Regions from separate parts of the Kutzneria kofuensis genome, predicted to be linked through region 1. Evidence: riboswitches for the same ligand, from Rfam matches in the RefSeq annotation. Region 1 holds a riboswitch; each other region holds the start of a gene.
What was found. A riboswitch is a leader RNA that binds a small molecule or an ion and turns the genes downstream of it on or off. The one in region 1 is predicted to bind cobalamin.
Positions count from the first base shown of each region.

Region 2: another riboswitch for cobalamin. It lies ahead of BJ998_RS35275 (ribonucleoside-diphosphate reductase subunit alpha); the one in region 1 lies ahead of BJ998_RS29105 (CbtB domain-containing protein).
Region 3: another riboswitch for cobalamin. It lies ahead of BJ998_RS04905 (methylenetetrahydrofolate reductase); the one in region 1 lies ahead of BJ998_RS29105 (CbtB domain-containing protein).
Region 4: another riboswitch for cobalamin. It lies ahead of cobN (cobaltochelatase subunit CobN); the one in region 1 lies ahead of BJ998_RS29105 (CbtB domain-containing protein).

Region 1 is NZ_JACHIR010000001.1:6,290,831-6,293,023, reverse strand. Features, by position in the region: gene BJ998_RS29115 (cyclodeaminase/cyclohydrolase family protein) at 1-310, shown strand, start outside; gene BJ998_RS29110 (bifunctional 5,10-methylenetetrahydrofolate dehydrogenase/5,10-methenyltetrahydrofolate cyclohydrolase) at 307-1,128, shown strand; cobalamin riboswitch at 1,179-1,298, shown strand; gene BJ998_RS29105 (CbtB domain-containing protein) at 1,332-1,547, shown strand; gene BJ998_RS29100 (CbtA family protein) at 1,572-2,193, shown strand, end outside.
Region 2 is NZ_JACHIR010000001.1:7,725,523-7,727,715, reverse strand. Features, by position in the region: gene BJ998_RS35275 (ribonucleoside-diphosphate reductase subunit alpha) at 1-1,307, opposite strand, end outside; cobalamin riboswitch at 1,422-1,630, opposite strand; gene BJ998_RS35270 (SDR family oxidoreductase) at 1,762-2,193, shown strand, end outside.
Region 3 is NZ_JACHIR010000001.1:1,069,805-1,071,997, forward strand. Features, by position in the region: gene BJ998_RS04900 (sigma-70 family RNA polymerase sigma factor) at 1-41, shown strand, start outside; gene BJ998_RS04905 (methylenetetrahydrofolate reductase) at 72-962, opposite strand; cobalamin riboswitch at 995-1,136, opposite strand; gene metE (5-methyltetrahydropteroyltriglutamate--homocysteine S-methyltransferase) at 1,229-2,193, opposite strand, start outside.
Region 4 is NZ_JACHIR010000001.1:5,757,039-5,759,231, forward strand. Features, by position in the region: gene BJ998_RS26720 (SAM-dependent methyltransferase) at 1-710, shown strand, start outside; cobalamin riboswitch at 843-969, shown strand; gene cobN (cobaltochelatase subunit CobN) at 1,006-2,193, shown strand, end outside.

The sequences.
Region 1 (2,193 bases):
GGCCCGAACCGCTGCCATCCAGGAGGCGCTGGTCAAGGCGGCGGACGTGCCGCTGAGGACGGCGGCGCTGGCGGGCGAGGTCCTGGAGCTGGCGCGCAGGATCCGGCCGGGGGCCAACGTGAACGTGCTGTCGGACGTGGCGGTGGCGGCGGTGTCGGCCCGCGCGGCCATGCAGGCGGCGGCGGTGAATGTGGCGGTGAACCGGGCGTCGATGACCGACGTAGTCGCCCGAGCCCGACTGGAAGCGGAACTGGCCCGTATCGGCGACGAGGTCGCCGCGGCCGAGAAGTTCATCGAGGAGCTGGCATGACCCTCATCGACGGCCGCGCGCTGGCCGCCACCATCCGTGCCCGGATCGCCGACGACGCGGCCCGGCTGCGGGCCGCCGGCACGACCCCGACGCTGGCGATCGTGGTCCCCACCGACGACGAGGCGACGGCCTGGTACGTCCGCTCCATCGTGCGCACGGCGGAGAAGGTCGGCGTCGCGGTGCGCGTCGTCGACGAGCGGGAGCTGCTTGGTCCGTGTCTGGCGGAGCTGTCGGCGGACCCGACGGTGCACGGCGTGATGTGCCAGACGCCGCTGCCGCCGGGCATCAGCCGCGACGACATCGCGGTGCACATCGACCCGGCCAAGGACGTGGACGGCGCCAACCCGACCAGCCTCGGCCGCCTGGCGGCGGGGCTGCCGGCGTTCGCGCCGGCGACGGCGCAGGCGGTGGTGGAGCTCCTGCGGGCCCACGGCACGACGCTGGCCGGCGCGGACGTCGTGGTCGTGGGCCGCAGCACGGTGGTCGGCAAGCCGGCGGCGCTGCTGCTGCTCGCGGAGAACGCGACCGTGACGGTGTGCCACTCGCGGACGAAGGACCTGGCGGTGCAGACGAGCCGGGCGGACGTCGTGGTGGCCTGCGTCGGCAGCGCGCACGTGCTCGGCGCGGCGCACATCCGCCCGGGCGCGGTGGTGATCGACGTCGGCACCAACCCGACGACGGACGGCGGCCTCGTCGGCGACGTCGACACGCAGGCGGTGGAGCCGATCGCGGAGGCGATCACCCCGGTGCCGGGAGGTGTCGGTCCGGTGACGACAGCGCTGCTGCTGCGCAACGTCGTGACCGCTGCTTCACACTGATTTCATACTGCCTGCTCGGCGGATTGACGTGCCCCGATCGGGGTCCGTAGTGTGCGGCGCTGAGTGATGGTGTGCGTAAGCCGGTGGGATTCCGGCGCGGTCGCGCCACTGTGTGCCCGGGTCCTCGGACGCGGGCGAGCCAGACACCACGCCATCACCTGCCCCACGAACGAACGGGACGCACGATCCCCGAAGGAGGCTCCATGAGCACCATTCCCGCGACCACCGCCGTTCCGACGCCGGTCGTCCTGCCGCTGCCCAAGGCGATTCTGTGGCTGGGCGGCACCGTGCTCCTCGCCCTGGCCCTGTACTACTTCATCGGCATCGACCAGGGTGCCACCTCGGTGTTCGGCGACAACATGTACATCCACGAGTTCGTGCACGACGCGCGCCACTTCCTCGGCTTCCCCTGCCACTGATCACCAGGGGCGGGACAACCGAACATGGAGAAGCGAATCATCCTGCGGGGTGTGCTGGCCGGCGCCCTCGCCGGACTGTTGGCGTTCGTCTTCGCCCGGATCTTCGCGGAGCCGCAGATCCAGGCCGCGATCGACTACGAGAGCGGGCGTGACGAGGCGCAGGCCGCCCTGGACAAGGCCGCCGGCCTGCCCGCGGGCGACGAGGGCCCGGAGATCTTCAGCCGGGCCATCCAGGCCAACGTCGGCATCGGCGTCGGCATGGTGCTGTTCGGCGTCGCGATGGGCGCGCTGTTCGCCGTGGCGTACGCGGTCTGCCTGGGCCGGGTCGGCAACCTGCGGCCGCGCACGCTGTCGGTGCTGGTCGCCGGCGGCGGCTTCCTCGGCATCTACCTGGTGCCGTTCGTGAAGTATCCGGCCAATCCGCCGTCGATCGGCCACCAGGCGACGATCGGTGTCCGCGGCGCGTTGTACGTGCTGATGATGGTGTGCTCGGTGGCGTTCCTGATCGGCGCCGTGGTGCTGGGCAAGCGGTTGGCCAAGCGGTTCGGCAACTGGAACGCGACGCTGCTGGCATCGCTGGCTTTCGTGGTGGTGATCGGGGTCGTGATGGCGCTGCTGCCGTCGCTGGGCGAACTCGCGGCGAACG
Region 2 (2,193 bases), 1.4 Mb from region 1:
ACCACGTTGCCGGGCTCGGCCGTCTGGTTGCAGGTGCGGTTGGCCGTGTCCTTGAACGTCATCCAGCCGTTGCCGGTCTGCGCCAGCGTGCGCATCATCTTCGCGTACAGGTCACGGGCCTTGACCGTGCGCACGGCCCGGCCCGCTTCCTCGGCGGCGCGGTAGGCGCGGTCGAAGTCCTCGCCCCACAGGTCCGGCAGCTCCGGCGTCTCGTCCGGGTCGAACAGCGACCACTCGGCGTCGGCCTCGACCCGGCGCATGAACTCGTCCGGGATCCAGTTGGCGATGTTGAGGTTGTGCGTGCGGCGCGCGTCCTCGCCGGTGTTGTCGCGCAGCTCCAGGAACTCCTCGATGTCCGGGTGCCACGTCTCCAGATAGACGCAGGCAGCGCCCTTGCGCCGGCCGCCCTGGTTGACCGCCGCCACCGAGGCGTCCAGCGTGCGCAGCCACGGCACGATGCCGTTGGAGTGGCCGTTGGTGCCGCGGATCAGGGCGCCGCGGGAGCGGACCCGGGACCACTGCACGCCGATGCCGCCGGCGAACTTGGACAGCTGCGCCACCTGCGCGTACCGCTCGTAGATCGACTCGAGCTCGTCGCGCGGCGAGTCCAGCAGGTAGCAGGACGACATCTGGGTGTGCCGGGTGCCGGAGTTGAACAGCGTCGGCGAGCTCGGCAGGTACGCCAGCGAGGACATCAGGCGGTAGAAGCGGATCGCCTCGCCCGCGGTGTGCGACAGGCCGCAGGCCACGCGCAGCAGCCAGTACTGCGGGCGCTCCACGACGGCCCGGGTGTTGGGATGGCGCAGCAGGTAGCGGTCGTACACCGTGCGCAGTCCGAAGTACTCGAAGCGGCGGTCCGCGTCGGCGTCGATCGCGTCGTCGAGCTTGCGGGCGTGGGTGGCCACGAACGTGGCCGTCTCGTCGCCGATCAGGCCCTCGCGGTGGCCCAGCGCGATGCTCTGGCTGAACGAGTGGATGCCCTGGCCGCGGACCTCCTTGTCGATGTAGGCGGCGAGCAGCTGCGCGGCCAGCTTGGAGTACTCGGGCTCCTCGGCCACGAGCTCGGCGGCCGTCTGGATGGACAGCCGGTCCAGCTCCTCGGTGGTCGCGCCGTCGTACAGGCCGTTGATCGTCTTGGTCGCCACCCGGAGCGGGTCCACCTCGGCCAGGCCGACCGCGCAGCGGCCGACCGCCTTCACGATCTTGTTCACGTCGACGGTTTCGACGGCGCCGCTTCGTTTTCGCACCCGCATCGTCGGGTGGGGATCGGCGTCGACCCGCACGACAGTCTGGTCGGAGACCGTCACAGCCTTGACTCCTCGCACGCTGTGGGCCGCTTCGGGCGCGCGAGGACACGGTTGGCGCGTGCGCCAAGGAGTCCCCACGCCCTCCCTCGGGGCCTGGACACGGGCCCGTTCACGGTGCGAACGGGCGAGCGGGCAGGTCTTCGGACTCACGGGCATGCCTGGTCGGCACCTACTGGCCGTCGCTTCCCGGACGCGTGCGTCCAGTGCTTCGTGACGGCGGTCGTTCCCGTTCACCGCTGCGGGGCAGTCCCGGATTCGCACCGGGTTCCCTCTTACGACGACCACCTTGGCGGGGCGGCCGAACCAGCTCGGTGAGCACAATACATGGACGGCGAGCAGTCGCAAGCACCCACATGTTGTGTCGGCGTGTCAGCTTCCCGGCACCGACAGATGTGTCAGCGGTCACCGCCGCTCTTATTGCACCGTTCGTTCTCAACAGACTATCGTCGGCGACATGGACTTCACCAAGACCGTTGCCGTCGTGACCGGCGCGAACCGCGGCCTGGGCCGCCAGTTCGCCGAACAGCTCATCTCCCGCGGCGCCAAGGTGTACGCCACCGCGCGCCGCCCGGAGACCGTCGACATCGAGGGCGCGATCCCGCTGCGCCTCGACATCACCGACCACGCCAGCATCGAGGCGGCCGCCGAGGTCGCCGCCGACGCCACCCTCCTGATCAACAACGCCGGCATCTCCAGCGAGACCTCGGTGCTGGACGCCGATTTCGACACCATCCGCCTGGAGCTGGAGACCCACTACGTCGGGCCGCTGGCGGCGATCCGCGCCTTCGCGCCGATCATCGAGCGCAACGGCGGCGGCGCCGTTCTCAACGTCGCGTCCGTGCTGTCCTGGCTGCACGCCCCGGGCAACGGCGCCTACGTGGTGGCC
Region 3 (2,193 bases), 5.2 Mb from region 1:
TGATGTGGGTGATCAACCCGGCCAAGCTCACCGCGGTGTAAGGCCGTCCACTGTGGACCGCGGCCGGCCCGCTACGCGCGGGCCGGCACCAGTCCGAGGCGTTCGACCACCTCGGTGGTCGCCTTGGACATGTTGAACGTGTAGAAGTGCACGCCCGGCACGCCCTCGTCGATCAGCCGCTGCGCCAGTTCCGTGACGATGTCGATGCCCTCGGCGCGGAACGCCTTCGGGTCGTCCACCAGCGGATCCAGCCGGCGGGCCAGCGACGGCGGCACCGGGGCGCCGGACAGCTCGACCGTCTTGCGCAGCGTCCGGACCGTGGTCAGCGGCAGGATCCCGGGCAGCAGCGGGGCGTCACAGCCCCGCTTGGCCAGCCGGTCCCGCAACCGCAGGAAGTCCTCGGCCTCGAAGAACAGCTGCGCGATGGCGAAGTCCGCGCCGGCCCGGAACTTCCGCACCAGGTACTTGGTGTCGGTGTCGAGATCCTCCGACCTCGGGTGCCCGTACGGGAAGGCGGAGACGCCGACACAGAAGTCGCCCAGGCCCTTGACCAGGGCGACCAGCTCCTCGGCGTAGGACAACCCCTGTGGGTGCTTGACCCACTCCCCCATCGGGTCGCCGGGCGGGTCGCCGCGCACGGCGAGGATGTTGCGCACGCCCACCGCGGCGTACCAGCCGATGACGTTGCGCAGCTCCGCCACCGAGTGGTCCACGGCCGTCAGGTGTGCCATCGGCAACAGCGACGTCTCCTGCACCACACGACCGGTGGTCCGGATCGTCCGGTCGCGGCTGGACCCGCCGGCCCCGTAGGTGACCGACATGAACGCCGGCTCCAGGCCCTCCAACTGCCGGATCGCCAGCCAGAGCCGCTGCTCATCGGCCTCGTCGCGGGGCGGGAAGAACTCCACCGAGAACACGGGTCCCGGCCCCGTCAGGCGGTCCAGCACATGCGCGCACGACAACTCCACCGCGTGTCAGCTCCATCCTCGTGGACAACACAGCCGGGCCCGCGGCCGGTGTCTGACTCCCGACCCGCCGCCGCTCCCACCAGGTGGACGCCGCGACGCGCCGGTCACAGTGGCGGGACCGCGCCGGACTCGCACCGGCTTCCCTGCACCGCGGGCCGGAAACCGATCTTACTGGGTCGGCCTCGAGAAGCCCTCGACCGGCGTCCACCATGTGGACCGCCGGTGCCGTGTCCACTGTGGACACGGCACCGGCGGCGCCGCTAGCGCGACCGCAACCGGCCGGTGGCGGCGACCAGGTTGGCCAGGGTGGCCCGGACCTCGGGGTAGCCACGGGTCTTGAGGCCGCAGTCGGGGTTCACCCACAGCCGCTCGGCCGGGAACGCCGCCGTGGCGGTGCGCAGGTGGCCGACGATCTCCTCGACCGACGGGACGCGCGGCGAGTGGATGTCCCACACGCCCGGTCCGGCCTCGTTGGGGTAGCCGGCGCGGGCCAGGTCGGCGACGACGGCCATGTTCGACCGGGCCGCCTCCAGGCTGATCACGTCGGCGTCCATGTCGATGATGGCCTGCAGCACGTCACCGAACTCCGCGTAGCACATGTGGGTGTGGACCTGGGTGTCGTCCCGCACGCCCGAGGTGGCCAGCCGGAACGAGGCGACGGCCCAGTCCAGGTACGCGGCGCGGTCGGCGGTGCGCAGCGGCAGGGTCTCCCGCAGCGCCGGCTCGTCCACCTGGATGACCTTGATGCCGGCGGCCTCCAGGTCGACGACCTCGTCGCGCAGGGCGAGGGCGACCTGGCGGGCGGTGTCGCCCGCCGGCTGGTCGTCCCGCACGAACGACCAGGCCAGCATGGTGACCGGGCCGGTCAGCATGCCCTTGACCGGGCGTTCGGTCAGGCTCTGCGCGTAGGTGGCCCACTCGACGGTCATCGGCGCCGGCCGCGCCACGTCGCCGACGATGATCGGCGGCCGGACGTAGCGGGTGCCGTACGACTGGACCCAGCCGTGCTGCGTGGCCAGGAAGCCGGTGAGCTGCTCGCCGAAGTACTGGACCATGTCGTTGCGCTCCGGCTCGCCGTGCACCAGCACGTCCAGGCCGATCCGCTCCTGCTCGGCGACGACCGAGCGGATCTCGGCGCGCATCGCCTCCCGGTAGGCGTCCTGGTCGAGCCGGCCGGCCCGCAGCGCGGCGCGGGCCTTGCGCAGCTCGGCGGTCTGCGGGAACG
Region 4 (2,193 bases), 530 kb from region 1:
ACCGGGCCGCCGCCAAGAAGGCCGTGCAGGCCATGCCCGAGGTGGCCAACGGCATGCGGGCCAGCCGGTCCTTTCTGAGACGCGCGGTGACGTGCCTGGTGGCGGCCGGTGTCGACCAGTTCCTCGACCTCGGCTCCGGCATCCCGACCGTGGGCAACGTGCACGAGATCGCGCACCGGATCAATCCCGGCGCCCGCGTGGTGTACGTCGACAACGAGCCCATCGCGGTGGCGCACAGCCGGACCATCCTCGGCCACAACCCGCTGGTCGCACCGGTGCGGGCCGATCTGCGCCACCCCGACTCCGTGCTGAACCTGCCGCAGGTCCGCGAAATGATCGACTTCTCCCGGCCGGTCGGGCTGATCGCCATCGCCGTGCTGCACTATCTGCCGGACGCCGATGATCCGCACGGCCTCGTCGAGGCCTACCGCAATGCCCTGGCGCCCGGCAGTTACATGGCGATATCGCACGCGACCGTCGACTTCGTGCCGGACGACCAGCTGGGGGCGGTGAGCCAGGTGGAGGGGATCTACCGGCAGATCAGCGCCCAGCTGCACCCTCGCCCGTACGGAGAGGTGGCCAAGTTCTTCACCGGCCTGGAGCTGATCGACCCCGGTGTGGTTCCCGTCCGGCAGTGGCGGTCGGAGTGGAACGACCAGAACGAGGGCAAGGTCCACCTATCCTACGGCGGCGTCGCGCGCAAGCCCTGATTTTTTGGGGTACGTGAGTGGCTCATTTCGCATATAGGCGCACCTGAGCCACTCAGGTCGGGGTAAAAGCGCAAATGAGCCACTCACGTGCGGGTAAGGGATGGGCCGCGTGGGGTGGGTCTCGTGCGGCCCGGGTGGGGCGGGTTCGGTGGCTAGGCTGAGCCGGACCAGACGGCGGTGTTGCGAGGAACCCGGTGCAAGTCCGGGGCGGTCGCGCCACTGTGAAAGCCAGACACTCCACCACCGGCCGTGATGTCTCTACCCGGGGCGCGGGACCCCGAGGAGGGTACGGCTGATGACTTCGCGCGTCCTGCTGCTCTCGACGGCAGACACCGACCTGCTCGCCGCCAAGGCGAGCGGCGCCGAGTACACCGTGGGCAATCCGGCCCGGCTGGAGGTCGAGGACCTGCCGGGGCTGCTTCGGGACGCCGACCTGGTGGTGGTGCGGCTGCTGGGCGGCCGCCGGGCCTGGGAGGAGGGCCTCGACGCGGTGCTGGCCGCGGGCCTGCCGACCGTGTGCCTCGGCGGCGAGGCGACTCCCGACGCGGAGCTGATGGCGGCGTCGACGGTGCCGGCGGGCGTGGCCACGCAAGCGCTTGCCTACCTGGTGGAGGGCGGCCCGGCCAATCTCGGCCAGTTGGCGAACTTCCTGTCCGACACGGTATTGCTGACGGGCGAGGGCTTCGAGCCGCCGGTGAGCACGCCGGTATACGGCGTGCACGGCGAGCGTCAGCACGAGGACGGCCGGCCGACGGTCGGCATCGTCTTCTACCGGGCGCACGCGCTGGCGGGGAACACGGCGTTCGTGGACACGCTGGCGGACGCGGTGGAGGCGGCCGGGGCGAACGTGCTGCCGGTGTTCTGCGGCTCGCTGCGCGGCCTGGCCGGCGACGAATCGGCGGGCCTGCTGGAGGTTCTGAGCCACTGCGACGCCGTGGTGGCGACGGTGCTCGCGGCCGGCGGGGCGGTGGCGGCGGACGCCAGCGCGGGCGGCGACGAGGATGCCTGGGACGCGGGCGCCTTGGCGGCGCTGGACATCCCGGTGCTGCAGGGGCTCTGCCTCACGTCGTCCCGGGCGACGTGGCAGGCGTCGGACGCGGCGCTGTCACCGATGGACGCGGCGATGCAGGTGGCGATCCCGGAGTTCGACGGCCGGCTGATCGGCGTTCCCTTCTCCTTCAAGGAGAACGGCCCGGACGGCATCCCGGTGTACGTGGCCGACCCGGAGCGGTCGGCGCGCGTGGCCGGCACGGCGGTGGGGCTGGCCCGGCTGCGGCACGTGCCGAACCAGGACAAGAAGGTCGCCATCGTGCTGTCGTCGTACCCGACCAAGCACGCCCGCGTGGGCAACGCGGTCGGACTGGACACCCCGGCCTCGGCGGTGATCCTGTTGCGCCGCATGCTCGAGCAGGGCTACGACCTCGGCGGCCTCGACGTGTCCACACTGGACGGCGACACGCTGATCCACCGGCTGATCGCGGCC